Regions from separate parts of the Kitasatospora sp. NPDC057595 genome, predicted to be linked through region 1. Evidence: riboswitches for the same ligand, from Rfam matches in the RefSeq annotation. Region 1 holds a riboswitch; the other holds the start of a gene.
What was found. A riboswitch is a leader RNA that binds a small molecule or an ion and turns the genes downstream of it on or off. The one in region 1 is predicted to bind glycine.
Positions count from the first base shown of each region.

Region 2: another riboswitch for glycine. It lies ahead of gcvT (glycine cleavage system aminomethyltransferase GcvT); the one in region 1 lies ahead of gcvP (aminomethyl-transferring glycine dehydrogenase).

Region 1 covers NZ_JBHVGL010000018.1:13,020-19,956, forward strand. The annotation lists gene ACFU9E_RS24920 (MFS transporter) at 1-375, opposite strand, end outside; gene ACFU9E_RS24925 (DUF2382 domain-containing protein) at 531-1,682, opposite strand; glycine riboswitch at 1,898-2,001, shown strand; gene gcvP (aminomethyl-transferring glycine dehydrogenase) at 2,242-5,142, shown strand; gene ACFU9E_RS24935 (DUF5999 family protein) at 5,267-5,458, opposite strand; gene ACFU9E_RS24940 (hypothetical protein) at 5,849-6,469, opposite strand; gene ACFU9E_RS24945 (glutamate--cysteine ligase) at 6,833-6,937, shown strand, end outside.
Region 2 covers NZ_JBHVGL010000019.1:145,060-151,996, reverse strand. The annotation lists gene ACFU9E_RS26375 (ABC transporter substrate-binding protein) at 1-729, opposite strand, end outside; gene ACFU9E_RS26370 (ABC transporter permease) at 786-1,775, opposite strand; gene ACFU9E_RS26365 (enhanced serine sensitivity protein SseB C-terminal domain-containing protein) at 2,288-3,247, opposite strand; gene ACFU9E_RS26360 (enhanced serine sensitivity protein SseB) at 3,422-4,225, opposite strand; glycine riboswitch at 4,404-4,511, shown strand; gene gcvT (glycine cleavage system aminomethyltransferase GcvT) at 4,731-5,852, shown strand; gene gcvH (glycine cleavage system protein GcvH) at 5,953-6,336, shown strand; gene glyA (serine hydroxymethyltransferase) at 6,420-6,937, shown strand, end outside.

The DNA of each region.
Region 1 (6,937 bases):
GAGCGGCAGGACGCCACCGCCGGCGCCCTGCAGCACGCGGGCGACGACCAGCCAGGTGAAGGAGTGGGTGGAGACCGCGAGTGCGGAGCCCGCGACCAGGCCGCCGAGCGAGATCAGCAGCATCGGCTTGCGGCCGCGGAGGTCGCCGAAGCGGCCCAGCAGGGGGGTCAGCACGGCGGCCGACAGCAGGTTGGCCGTCATCAGCCAGGTGATGCTGGAGCCGGAGACGCTCAGTTCCTTGGCGAGCGAGGGCAGGATCGGGACGACCGCGGTCTGCACCACGCTGAACGACAGCATCGCCAGGATGAGGGCCGGCAGGACCCGGGCGCTGCTCTGCTTCTCGGCCGCGGTGGTGGGCTGTGGTGCCTCACTCACGGTTGCTTCCTCCCGTACATAGTGAATGAACTGAAGTAACCATGCAGGGGGATACTTCAGTGTGTCAAATATTCATTGGTTAAGCCTTGGTAAAAAGGAAGGACCCCGGCCGGTAGCGGCCGGGGTCCTGCGGCAAGGGGGGCGGGAGCCCGCCGTCAGACGAGCGGGCGGTCCGGAACGGGGCGGGCCGGGGCCGGGGCGGCGGGCGGCGGCGAACTCGGGAAGGCCGCCGTGGCCGCGGCGTTGTCGTGGACCTCGACCTGCTCGCGCCGCAGCTCCTCGCGGATCACCTCCTCGGTGGTGTACCGCTCGACCACCAGCCGGACCCGTTCGACCGGCGCCAGGTACTTGCGGACCACCGGACGCTCCTCGCGCAGGGTGACCTCCTCCACCGCCTCGGCGATCTCCTTCTCGTCGAGCGTGGCCCGCTCGGCCTCGCCGACCGGCACCCGTTCGACCCGGACCCGTTCGCGGACCACCGGGATCCGGCGCTCCACCTGCTCGCTGGTCACGTACTTGCGCAGCTTCGCGGTGCCGATCACATGCCACTCGGTGGTGACGTCCAGGCGCTCCTCGCGGCAGGTGATCTCCACCGGGCCGGTGGGGGAGGAGGCGGCCGGGCCGGTCTCGGGCCGCCGCGCGGGGTGCGGCCGCGGCTCGGTGGCGGGGTGGGGCGCGGTGGGCGCGGCCGGGGGAGCGGCGAAGGTCCGTGCGCGGGTCTCCGGCGCGGCGTCGGCCGGCTTGTCGAGGTCGGCCGCCCGGTGGAAGGTGAGCTGCTTGGCCGGGCGTGAGGCGCCGGTGCCGCCGACCGCTCCCGTTCCGTTGGTGGCGGCCGTCGCGTTCGGGGCGCCCGTCCCGGCCGGGGCTCCCGTCGCGTTCGGGGCGGGCGGGTTCGTGGGCGCGACGGTGGTCCCGGTGTCCGCGGTGGTGCCGAAGTCGAGGTCGGCCGGCTTCTCCGAGGGGCCCTGGCCCGGCGCCGACGGCCGCCCCTCCGCCGGGGTGTCCAGCCCGTAGTAGCGGTAGAGCTGGAGCTCCTGGGCGGGCGACAGGTGCTGGCCCACGCCGAAGTCCGGCGACTCCTTCACCAGGGACTTGTCGTACGGCACCCGCAGCTCGTCGCCGGAGAACTCGCTCGTGGTCAGCGGGACGAAGGCGTCCCGGCCGAAGATGCCGGTCCGGACGGCGGCCCACTCGGGGCGGCCGGTGGAGTCGTCCAGGTACACCTCGTCGATGGTGCCGATCTTGTCCCCGTTGCGGTCCACCGCCTTGTGGCCGATGAGGTCCCGGGGGTCGATGTCGGTCTGCACTCTTTTCCTCCAGTGCGGTGGGCTCGCGGAAACGCCCGCAGGACAGTGCCACTTCACACCAAAAGCCATGAAACGGGCGCACGCGAGCGGGATGCGGCCGGACGGGCCCGGGGCTGCGCCGACCGGGGCACGGCCGCTGACAGCGGTGAAGTCGTCGAAGGACCTGACGCACCCGTGATCGCGGTGCCTCCCGCTGGTACCCTGGGCGCGACCGCCGAGCCCGCTCGGGAGAGTCCTCGACAGCGGAACCCGCTGGTCGTGGCGCCGAAGGAGCAACTCCTCCCCGGAATCTCTCAGGCATCCGTACCGTGCGGGATAGGTCACTCTGGAAAGCAGGGCAGGATCGCGGGCGAGGGAGCCGGCGGACCCCACCCTCACCGACGGTGCAAGCCGGCGGGGCGTCCCACGGCGCTTCGTGCGGGCGAAGCTCTCAGGTCCCGATGACAGAGGGGGAGGCCTGTCGGGTTCGTCCGACCGGTCCGCTCCGCTGTTGTCCGCAGCGGCGAGGCGCCCGGCGTGCGCACCCCCGCCGGTCCGTGACCAGGAGGCCTCGACCACCATGAACGCCCAGCCGAACTCGGGACGCCCCACCACCCCCGCGACCCTCACCGAGCTCGAACAGGCCAGCCCCTTCGAGAACCGCCACATCGGCCCCGACGCCGCCGCGCAGGAGAAGATGCTGGCCCAGGTCGGGTACGCCTCGCTGGACGAGCTGGCCACCGCCGCCGTCCCCGAGGCCATCCGCTCGATCACCGCGCTCGACCTGCCCGCCGGGCGCAGCGAGGCCCAGGTCCTCGCCGAGCTGCGCGACCTGGCCGGCCGTAACACCGTGCTCACGTCGATGATCGGCCTGGGCTACTACGGCACCTTCACCCCGCCGGTGATCCTGCGCAACGTCATGGAGAACCCGGCCTGGTACACCGCGTACACGCCGTACCAGCCGGAGATCTCGCAGGGCCGCCTGGAGGCGCTGCTCAACTTCCAGACCCTGGTCTCCGACCTGACCGGTCTGCCCACCTCCGGCTCCTCCCTGCTGGACGAGGGCACCGCGGCCGCCGAGGCGATGGCGCTGGCCCGCCGCGTCACCAAGGTCAAGGGCGGCGTCTTCCTGGTCGACGCCGAGACCCTGCCGCAGACCGTCGCGGTGATCAACACCCGCGCCGTGCCGACCGGCGTCGAGGTGGTCGTCGCCGACCTGTCCGAGGGCATCCCGGCCGAGATCGCCGAGCGCGGTGTCTTCGGCGTGCTGCTCCAGTACCCCGGCGCCACCGGTGTGGTCCGCGACCTCGCCCCGGTGATCGAGCAGGCCCACGGCCTGGGCGCGATCGTCGCCGTCGCCGCCGACCTGCTCGCGCTCACCCTGCTGAAGTCGCCGGCCGAGCTCGGCGCCGACATCGCCTGCGGCACCTCCCAGCGCTTCGGCGTGCCGATGGGCTTCGGCGGCCCGCACGCCGGCTACCTCGCGGTGCGCGCCGAGTACGCCCGCTCGCTGCCCGGCCGCCTGGTCGGCGTCTCGGTCGACGCCGACGGCAACCGCGCCTACCGGCTGGCCCTGCAGACCCGCGAGCAGCACATCCGCCGCGAGAAGGCCACCAGCAACATCTGCACCGCCCAGGTGCTGCTCGCCGTGATGGCCTCGATGTACGCCGTCTACCACGGCCCGGACGGCCTGGCCGACATCGCCCGCCGCACCCACCGCTACGCGGCCGCGCTCGCCGAGGGCCTGCGGGCCGGCGGCGTCGAGCTGCTGCACGGCGAGTTCTTCGACACCGTCACCGCGGTGGTCCCCGGCCGCGCCGCGGAGATCGCCGCCGCCGCCCGCGCCAACGGCATCAACGTCTTCCAGGACGGCGCGGACCGGATCTCGGTCTCCACCGACGAGACCACCACCCGTGAGCACCTGGCGGGCGTCTGGGCCGCGTTCGGCGTCGAGGGCGTCGAGGTCGCGGAGGGCGCCGACGCGCTGCCCGCCGCGCTGCTGCGCGAGGACGAGTACCTCACCCACCCGGTCTTCCACAGCCACCGCTCGGAGACCGCCATGCTGCGCTACCTGCGCCGCCTGTCGGACCGGGACTACGCGCTGGACCGCGGCATGATCCCGCTGGGCTCCTGCACCATGAAGCTCAACGCGACCACCGAGATGGAGTCGGTGACCTGGCCGGAGTTCGGCCAGCTGCACCCCTTCGCCCCGGTCGACCAGGCCGAGGGCTTCCTCACCCTGATCCGCGGTCTGGAGCGGCAGCTGGTCGAGGTGACCGGCTACGACGCCGTCTCCATCCAGCCGAACGCCGGCTCCCAGGGCGAGCTGGCCGGCCTGCTGGCCGTGCGCGCCTACCACCACGCCAACGGCGACACCCAGCGCGACGTCTGCCTCATCCCGTCCTCCGCGCACGGCACCAACGCCGCCTCCGCGGTGATGGCCGGCATGCGCGTGGTCGTGGTCAAGACCCTGGTCGACGGCGACGTCGACGTCGAGGACCTGAAGGCCAAGATCGAGCAGCACCGCGACAGCCTCGCCGTGCTGATGGTCACCTACCCGTCCACCCACGGCGTGTACGAGACCCAGATCACCGAGATCTGCGGCCTGGTGCACGAGGCCGGCGGCCAGGTGTACGTCGACGGCGCCAACCTGAACGCGCTGGTCGGCCTGGCCAAGCCGGGCAAGTTCGGCGCGGACGTCTCGCACCTGAACCTGCACAAGACCTTCTGCATCCCGCACGGCGGTGGCGGGCCGGGCGTCGGCCCGGTGGCGGTGCGCGAGCACCTCGCGCCGTACCTGCCCAACCACCCGCTCCAGGCGGAGGCCGGTCCGGCCACCGGTGTCGGCCCGATCTCGGCCGCCCCGTGGGGTTCGGCGGGCATCCTGCCGATCTCCTGGTCGTACGTCCGGCTGATGGGTGGCGAGGGCCTCAAGCGCGCCACCCAGGTGGCGGTGCTGAACGCCAACTACATCGCCAAGCGGCTGGCGCCGCACTTCCCGGTGCTCTACACCGGCCCCGGCGGCCTGGTGGCGCACGAGTGCATCATCGACCTGCGCCCGCTCACCAAGGACACCGGCGTGACGGTGGACGACATCGCCAAGCGCCTGATCGACTACGGTTTCCACGCGCCGACCATGTCCTTCCCGGTGGCCGGCACGCTGATGATCGAGCCGACCGAGTCCGAGGACCTCTACGAGATCGACCGCTTCTGCGACGCGATGATCGAGATCCGGGCCGAGATCGACAAGGTCGGTTCGGGCGAGTGGGCGGCCGAGGACAACCCGCTGCACAACGCCCCGCACACCGCCGCCGAGCTGGCCGGCGACTGGGCGCACGGCTACACCCGTCAGGAGGCGGTCTTCCCGGCCGGCGTGAACCCGGCGGACAAGTACTGGCCCCCGGTCAGCCGCATCGACGGCGCGTACGGCGACCGCAACCTGGTCTGCTCCTGCCCGCCGCTGGACGAGTACGGCGTCTGACGCGCAGGCCGTACGGCGTCCCGCGGGCAGGGCGCACACACGGCACACGGCAGGGCCCCGGCGGATCCGTCCGCCGGGGCCCTGCCCGTCCGGCCCGTTTCCCCGTGGCGTCCCGGCGGGCGGCTCAGACCGCGCTCGCGGCCTGACGGCGCGGGGCGATCACCCGGCCGTCGGGCAGCAGCTCACCGGTGTCCTCGAACAGCAGGACGCCGTTGCACAGCAGGCTCCACCCCTGCTCCGGGTGACAGGCCACCGGGACGGCGGCCTCGCGGTCCTCGGACTCGGCCGACGGGCACTCAGGACGGTGCTGGCACATACGCGTACCCTCGCTTCGCTCTGCGATCCTCCCCGTGACGAGGTGTCGCCGGTGGCCGGCGGGCGCCGCCGCGGTGGTCGGATTCTGTCCGGGCGCCGGGCCAGGTGTGGACCGGCGCTCATGTGGGTAGGACAGGAGGTCCTTCCACGCTGGTTCCCAGTGTCGGCATCCGGGGGCGCGCGCGCAGCGATTTCGTGACATGCGCCACAACCCCCGGGCAGAGATCACCCGTTCAGGTGGTCGGGGGCTGTCGGCGGCACCGGACGGGCCATCCGGCGGACGGCCCGGAAGGGCCATGCCGGATGACCCGTCCGGATCGCCCGTCCGAGTGACGGTGGGTCGGGCGACGGGTCGCGGGACGGGGCGGGCGGGGGTTCCGCGGGCCGGCCCTCAGTGCGCCCCGGAGGCGAGCCGGGCGGAGTCCGTCGCGCCGAGCAGCAGCGGACGGGGGTCGATCGCGGTCCGGGCGACCGGCGTCCGGGCCAGCAGCGGCAGCAGCTCGACGGCCGGGTGGGCGCGGTGCGCGGTGACGCCCATCGGTGCCGGGGCCAGCGGGATCAGCAGGTCGGTGCCGGCGGCGCCGTCCGGGCTGTGCAGCCACAGGGCCGTCGCGTACTGACCGGGGAAGGTCAGCAGCCGCGGCTGGCAGCGGAACCGCGCGGACTGGGCGAGCTGCCAGGCCTCGCGCAGCGCCCGGAGCGTGGAGTCCAGGTACGGACCGGCGGTGAAGTGGGAGAAGGTGTGGCCCTCCGCCCCCTGCACCACCTCGGCGGCGGCGGCCACCTCGGTGCCGTCCTTGATGAGGAAGCGCCACCCCGTCCGCCGGGCGGCGGCGAGTTCGGCCCGCGGCCCCTCCAGGACGTGGACGGCGAGCGGGTGCGCGGGGAGGAGCGGCCCGGTCGGATGACGCAGCGCGGCGGCGGCGGGTTGGCGCAGCGCGGTCTCCGAGTCGAGCGCGGCGAGAACCGCGCGAAGGGCACTGGGCGGGGGCTGGGGGGTCTGCAGAGTCATGGCAAGGTCGCCTCTCCGTGCGAGATCGGCGTGCGAGTGCGGCATACCGGCATGGCTGGTGCGTCGGCGGTGACGGGACCTGGGCCTTGTCCGGTTGGGCAGGATCGCGGTGCCGGCGCGGCCGTCGTCGCCGGATCTCGCGGCGATGGGCGGCCGGGCCGTGGCGCAGTGCGAATTCTACTCGAACAGGTGCACAGGGTGACCTGTTTATCACAGGCGGTGGCCCCGGGCAAGTCGGCAGATGAGCTGAAACAGCATCAGTTTCCTTGCAATGCAAGCCAATCGAAGCTTTCGGGTATCGATCTTCGGGGTGGGCATGATGCTTGCACGGTCGGGGGCCGGCCGGCTCTTGAGGAGGAGACCATGGGCGAGAAGGTCGTGGCGACCCGGGCGGACCTTTCGGACCGGCAGATGTACCGGCGCAAGCTCCAGTCCTGCCTGGACGCGCTCGGCCGGATGCTGCGCGAG
Region 2 (6,937 bases), on a different contig from region 1:
CTTCTTGACGTAGTCGGCGCCGGTGTCCTTGGCCTGCGGGACCGGGACCGTCTGCGGGGCGCTGACCAGGTAGTCGAAGTCGGCGAAGGCGTGCTTCAGGTGGAAGACGATCGTGGTGTCGTCCGGCGTCTCGATCGACTTGAGGTCGCCGGTCTTGTCCTTGTACGGACCCGCGTACGGCGTGCCCTCGTTGTCGACCAGCAGCTCCTTGAAGTACGTCGGACCGTTGGAGTTCACGTCCGGCGCGAAGTTGGAGCGCTCGACGGCGTACTTGACGTCCTTCGAGGTGATCGGGGTGCCGTCGTCGTACTTCAGGCCCTTGCGCAGCTTGTACGTCCAGGTGAGGCCGTCCGCGCTGACCTGGCCGAGCGACTCGGCGAGGTCCGGGACGAGCTTGTTGCCCGCCTCGCCGGCGCCCGGCTGGAAGGTGGTGAGCGGGCGCCCGTACAGACGCGAGAAGTTGTAGATGTAGGCGTAGTACGTGTTGCCCGGGTCGAGCGAGTCCGGGGTGCCCTTCATCTCGAAGGTGACCGTCCCGCCCTTCTTGTCCGAGGCGTTGACGATGTTCTTGGTGGCCGCGTTGGCCCCGGAGCCGCCGGCGGCCTCGGAACCGGTGGCGGCGGAGGTGGACTTGGTGTCGTCGCTCTTCTTGCTCGACGAGCAGCCGGTGACGACCAGGACCGCGGCGGCGGCCATGGCGGTCAGCGCGACGGTGCGGGACCTACGCATGGGTGAGATCAACCCCTTGAGGAAGTGATGGCTGAACGAGGGATCCTGACGTGTGGTCAGTTGCTCTTGGGATCGAGGGCGTCACGCAGCCCGTCGCCGAGCAGGTTGAAGGCGAGCACGGTGATGAAGATCGCCAGACCGGGGACCACCATGTACTGGGGGTCCACCTGGTAGTACCGGATCGCGTCCTGGAGCATCCCGCCCCAGGAGGCCTGCGGAGGCTGGATGCCGACGCCGAGGAAGCTCAGGCCGGCCTCGAAGAGGATGTTGGTCGGGATCAACAGGGTCGCGTAGACCAGGATCTGGCCGACCAGGTTGGGCAGCAGCTCCTTGAACAGGATGAACGGGCCCCGGGCGCCCAGGCTGCGGGCCGCGTGGACGAACTCGCGCTCGCGCAGCGAGAGGGTCTGTGCGCGCACGATGCGCCCGATGTAGGGCCAGTTGAAGAAGCCGATCACGAAGATCAGCACCACGATGTGCAGCGGCAGGCCGTGCAGACCGAACGCGCCGCCCTGCAGCGAGGTGGAGATCGCGATGGCGAAGAGCAGCAGCGGGAAGGCGAGGAAGACGTCCATCACCCGGCTGATCACGGCGTCCACCCAGCCGCCGTAGTAGCCGGCCATGATGCCGAGCACGGTGCCGATGGTGTTGGACAGCACGGTCGCCCCGAAGGCGACCAGCAGGGAGACCCAGGAGCCCTCGATCACGCGGGTCAGCAGGTCACGGCCCTGCAGCGGGTCGACGCCGAGCGGGTGGTCCCAGCTCATGCCGCCCCAGTCGCCCAGCGGGAGGCCGCCGAGGTCGGCGTCCAGCAGGTCCTGGTTGAGGGCGTCGGGGTCCAGGCCGAAGATCGACTCGATCGGCTTGGCGAGCACGGCGAGCAGGATCAGCAGGATCACCACGACACCGCCGGCGACGGCGGCCTTGTCCCGCTTGAAGCGGGTCCAGGCGATCCGGCCGAGCGAGCGGCCCTCGATCTTCTTGGCCGGGCTCGCGGCGGCGTCTGCCTCCGGTGCGTTGCCGGCGGTCTTGATGGGTGCGGTCATGGTCAGTTCGGTCCCCTCGCCGACGGTGGCCGGCCCACGGGTGCCGGACGCCGGGATCGGCGGCTCGGCTGGTGCGGACGTGCTTGGGTGCGGACGTGCGGAGGTGCGGAGGTACGGGAGTACGGGTGGGGTGCTTCCCCAGCGGTACGACGTGCTCAGTGCTGCGGCCACGCGGGATGGGCGTCACGTGGATCATGCGGTCCGCCAGCGCGTTCGCCTTTGTGGGACGCCAACCACGCGCTGTGGGCTGTTGCAGAACTCTCTGCCATCCGAACTGGCTTGCGCCAGCCCTGCCAACCGACAGATGCCCAACTGTGATCTGTGCGCATGCACCTCCCCGATCTTCGGCATAGCCCTCTTCACACAGCTGTAACAGCCATGTCAAGATGTCTGCCACCCACTTCACCGGGAACGTCCGGAAAAGCACCGAGACCGGCCTGACATCGTGTCAAGCCGGCCTCAGGGACGGGTGTTGAGCGCGCCCGGGACGGTCCGGGAAGGGCGGAGGAGGGTCAGCGACCGGGGTAGCCGGGCCACGGCTGCTGCGGCGGTGGCTGCTGCGGCGGTGGCTGCTGGCCCGGCCAGCCCTGCGCCGGCGGATGCGTGCCGTAGCCGAAGCCGTGCCCCTGGGCCGGCCCCTGCTGCGCGGTGTACGGCGGCGGCACCGGCGGGTACGGCCCCGTCGCCGGCCGGCCCTGCCCGGCGGCCTCCCGGTCGTAGAACGGGCGCGCGTTGGCCCGCATCCACAGCGCCACCGGGTCGTACTCGTCCGCCATCGCGACCGTCGAGACCGCCAGCCCCTCCGGCGCGACCGCGATCGCCCGCTGCATCAGCGCCCGCACCGCCTCCACCGTGGGCGGCGAACTCTCGTACAGGTCCAGGCCGATCGCCAGGTACGGTTCGCCCACCGACGGCCGCACCCAGGCCCGGCGCAGCGCCTTCACCGCGCGCACCTCGACCGCCTGGCGCTCCAGCAGCGCGAAGAACTGCTGCGCCGGCACCTGCGGCTCGCTCAGCTTCAGCGGACCGGCCGGCAGCCGGTCCAGGCCCGCGGCGACCCGGCGCAGGTCCGCCCACGGCACGCCCACCCCGCCGCCCGGGGCGTGCGGGTTCAGCCACAGGCCCCACCGGGTCCGGTACAGCGAGGCCGCGATCTCCCGGCCGGAGATCACCTCGTGCGCCCGCGCCCAGCCGGACGCCGCCAGCTGCTCGGGCGAGGTCACGGCCGGCGCGTAGCCGTGGCCGCTGATCTCCATGTTCCCGTACTGGGCGTCCGCGCTGCCCGGCGTGCCGTGCCAGAGCAGCATCCAGACCCGGCCCTCGGCGAGCGCGTGCAGCATCGTCTCGTAGGCCTCGTAGCGCTCCGGCGCCACCTCGCGCAGCGCGCGCTCCAGCGCGCCCGGATCCGGGCGTCCGGTGGGCGCCTGGCCCCAGGGCCCCGGTGCACCGCCAGCTACCGATCCCGCACTCATGCGCCCACCTCGCTGCGCTTCTTCGTTCCTCGTCCGTCACCGGCGGCCCGGCGGCCGTCAGCACGCACCCTATGGGGCGGCCACCGACCGCCGCCACGCCGACGTGCCACGGTCCGCACCGCCTCCCCGCCCGCGCCCCGTCCGACGGCTGCCGGACGGACGGCCGGGGCCGGGTCAGCCCCGCACGTAGAACGGCGCGACCCGGGTCACCAACCAGTCGACCACCGGATCGTCCGCGAGGTCGAGCAGTACGAGGTGGACGCCTCCGGGAAGCGGTGCGGTTCCCAGGGCGCGGCCCAATCCCTCGTTCACCGCAGCCGGGTCGGCGGGGGCCCCCGGATCCAGCTGGACGCCCACGAACATCACGGTCGGTTCGCCCTCGACGCTCGCCAGCGCCCGCCGGGCGGTCAGCACTCCCGGCAGCGCCGCGAGTTCCGCGCGGCAGGCGGCCAGGAACGCCTCCGGGTCCTCCCCCGGCACCGGCTCGCGCAGCGCCACCCGGCCGCCGTCCGGAGCCCGCACGGCGTCCGGGGCGTCGGCCCAGCGGTCCTCGCGCGGCCCGCGGCGCAGCTCCGCCACGCCCTCCGGCGGCACCGGGATGCCCACCGCCGCCTCGGGGTTGACGGCGATTCCCACGCCCAGCGGCAGACCGCGGGCGAACTCCCACACCGGCGCGACCGCGAACGCCATCCCGGGCGCCTGCTGGACGAACACCTCCTGCGAGGAGAACACCGGGACATAGGGGTCGCCGGCCAGTTCGATCGTCGGCAGGTCCAGCGACCGCCCCTGCGGGTCGCCGCCCGCCGGCAGCGGGATCCACACCTGGCTGCGCGCCAGCACCTCGATCACCCGGGGGGTCGCACCGGGGTCACCGAGCGCGGCGGTGAGCACCTGCTCCAGCTCGTTGGCCGGCCACGCGCCTCCCGGCGGCGCCGACTCGGCCCCGCCCCACCCCTGCTGCTCCACCGGGTACCCCATGCGCCGCCGTACCGTCCTCTGCTCGCCGATGCCCGCAGCCTAGCGTTCCGGCACCCCGCCCCGGGCCGTCAGGCCCGACGTGACGCAGCCCCCTCTCCCCTTGTCCCGGCGGACGTGCCATGATGTGCGCGTCTGCGGTGGCATCCACCCAGGCCCCGCCAACTCCATACCGGCCGCTCGAACCCGCGCGGGAGAGTCCGGAGTGCCCCCGTCCAGGCGGCACAGCCGGCGCCGAAGGAGCAAGTCCTCCCCGGAATCTCTCAGGCACCCCTACCGCACGGGTTAGGCACATCTGGAAAGCGGCGTACGGCCCTGCCGTCCGCCCACCCACGGTGCAAGCCGCCATGCTGTCCCCTACAGGGCAGTGGACGGTGAAGCTCTCAGGTACGACGACAGATGGGGAGACCCAGCCGCCGCATGCCCGCGCGCAGGGTCCGCCGCCCCCGAGACGGGGCCGGTCCCGGCGCGCGCACCCCTGAGTGCCCCGACCGAGGAGTTCCTGGCCATGTCGTCCCTCCGCCTCACCGCGCTCGACGCGCTGCACCGCGCCCTCGGCGCCACCATGACCGACTTCGCCGGCTGGGACATGCCGCTGCGCTACGGCAGCGAGCGCGAGGAGCACCTCGCCGTCCGCACCAAGGCCGGTCTGTTCGACCTCTCCCACATGGGCGAGATCACCGTCACCGGCCCGCAGGCCGGCGAGATGCTGGACCACGCCCTGGTCGGCTTCGTCTCCGCGCTCGGCGTGCTGCGCGCCCGCTACACCATGATCTGTGCCGAGGACGGCGGCATCCTGGACGACCTGATCGTCTACCGCCTGCGTGAGGACGCCTTCCTGGTCGTCGCCAACGCCTCCAACGCCCAGCTGGTCCTGGACGAGCTGATCGCCCGCGCCAAGGGCTACAACGCCGTCGTCTCCGACGACCGCGACGCCTACGCGCTGATCGCCGTGCAGGGCCCGGAGTCCACCGCGATCCTGGCCGACACCACCGAGGCCGACCTGCCCGGCCTGAAGTACTACGCGATCCTCCCGGCCCAGGTGGCCGGCCGCGACGTGCTGCTCGCCCGCACCGGTTACACCGGCGAGGACGGCTTCGAGATCTTCTGCAACCCGGGCGACGCCGAGCACATCTGGCAGGCGCTGACCGAGGCCGGCGCCGGGCGCGGTCTGATCCCCTGCGGCCTGTCCTGCCGCGACACGCTGCGCCTGGAGGCCGGCATGCCGCTGTACGGCCACGAGCTGTCCACCGACCTGACCCCGTTCGACGCGGGCCTGGGCCGGGTCGTCCGCTTCGACAAGACCACCAACGAGGGCGCCTTCGTCGGTCGCAAGGCCCTGGAGCGGGCCGCCGCCGAGGCCGAGGCCAAGGCGCCACGGGTGCTGGTCGGCCTGGTCTCCGAGGGCAAGCGCGTGCCGCGCGCCGAGTACACCGTGGTCTCCACCGACGGCGAGCCGATCGGCCGGATCACCTCCGGCGCGCCCTCCCCGACGCTGGAGAAGCCGATCGCGATGGCCTACGTGGACGCGGCCCACGCCGCCCCCGGCACCACCGTCGCGGTGGACGTGCGCGGCAAGCACGAGCCGGTCCAGGTCGTGGCGCTGCCGTTCTACAAGCGCGCCCGCTGACGCCCCTCCCCCACCGGTTTCCCCGCTGTTTCCCACGCGAGGCAGGTCCGCGCGCCGGGCCGCTTCGTCGTACCCGCTTCCCATCCTGGAGAATGACGCCATGAGCAACCCCCAGCACCTGCAGTACACCGACGAGCACGAGTGGCTGACCACCTCCGAGGCCGGTGAGGTCGCCACGATCGGCATCACCAAGCACGCCGCCGACGCCCTCGGCGACATCGTGTACGTGCAGCTCCCCGAGGTCGGCGACACCGTGACCGCCGGCGAGACCTGTGGCGAGCTGGAGTCGACCAAGTCGGTCAGCGACCTGTTCTCGCCGGTCACCGGTGAGGTCACCGAGGTCAACGAGGCCGTCTCCGACGACAACAGCCTGGTCAACAGCGAGCCGTTCGAGGGTGGCTGGCTGTTCAAGGTCCGCGTCGAGTCGACCGGCAAGCTGCTGACCGCCGACGAGTACACCGCGCTCACCAACCCCTCGGCCTGAGCCACCGCCGGGGCGGCCGTCGCACCGCGGCCGCCCCGCTGCCGGCCCCCCTCTGCCCCGCCTCCTCCCGGGAAGACCCCACCATGACGGTTCTGAACCAGTCCCTGCACGCCCTCGACCCGGAGATCGCCGCCGCGGTCGACGCCGAGCTGCACCGCCAGCAGACCACCCTGGAGATGATCGCCTCCGAGAACTTCGCCCCGGTGGCGGTCATGGAGGCCCAGGGCTCGGTGCTGACCAACAAGTACGCCGAAGGCTACCCCGGCCGCCGCTACTACGGCGGCTGCGAGCACGTCGACGTGGTCGAGCAGATCGCGATCGACCGCATCAAGGCGCTGTTCGGCGCCGAGCACGCCAACGTCCAGCCGCACTCCGGCGCGCAGGCCAACGCCGCCGCGATGTTCGCGCTGATCAAGCCGGGCGACACCATCCTGGGTCTGAACCTGGCCCACGGCGGCCACCTGACCCACGGCATGAAGATCAACTTCTCCGGCAAGCTCTACAACGTGGTGCCGTACCACGTGGACGACAAGACCAGCCAGGTCGACATGGCCGAGGTCGAGCGCCTCGCCAAGGAGCACCGCCCGCAGCTGATCATCGC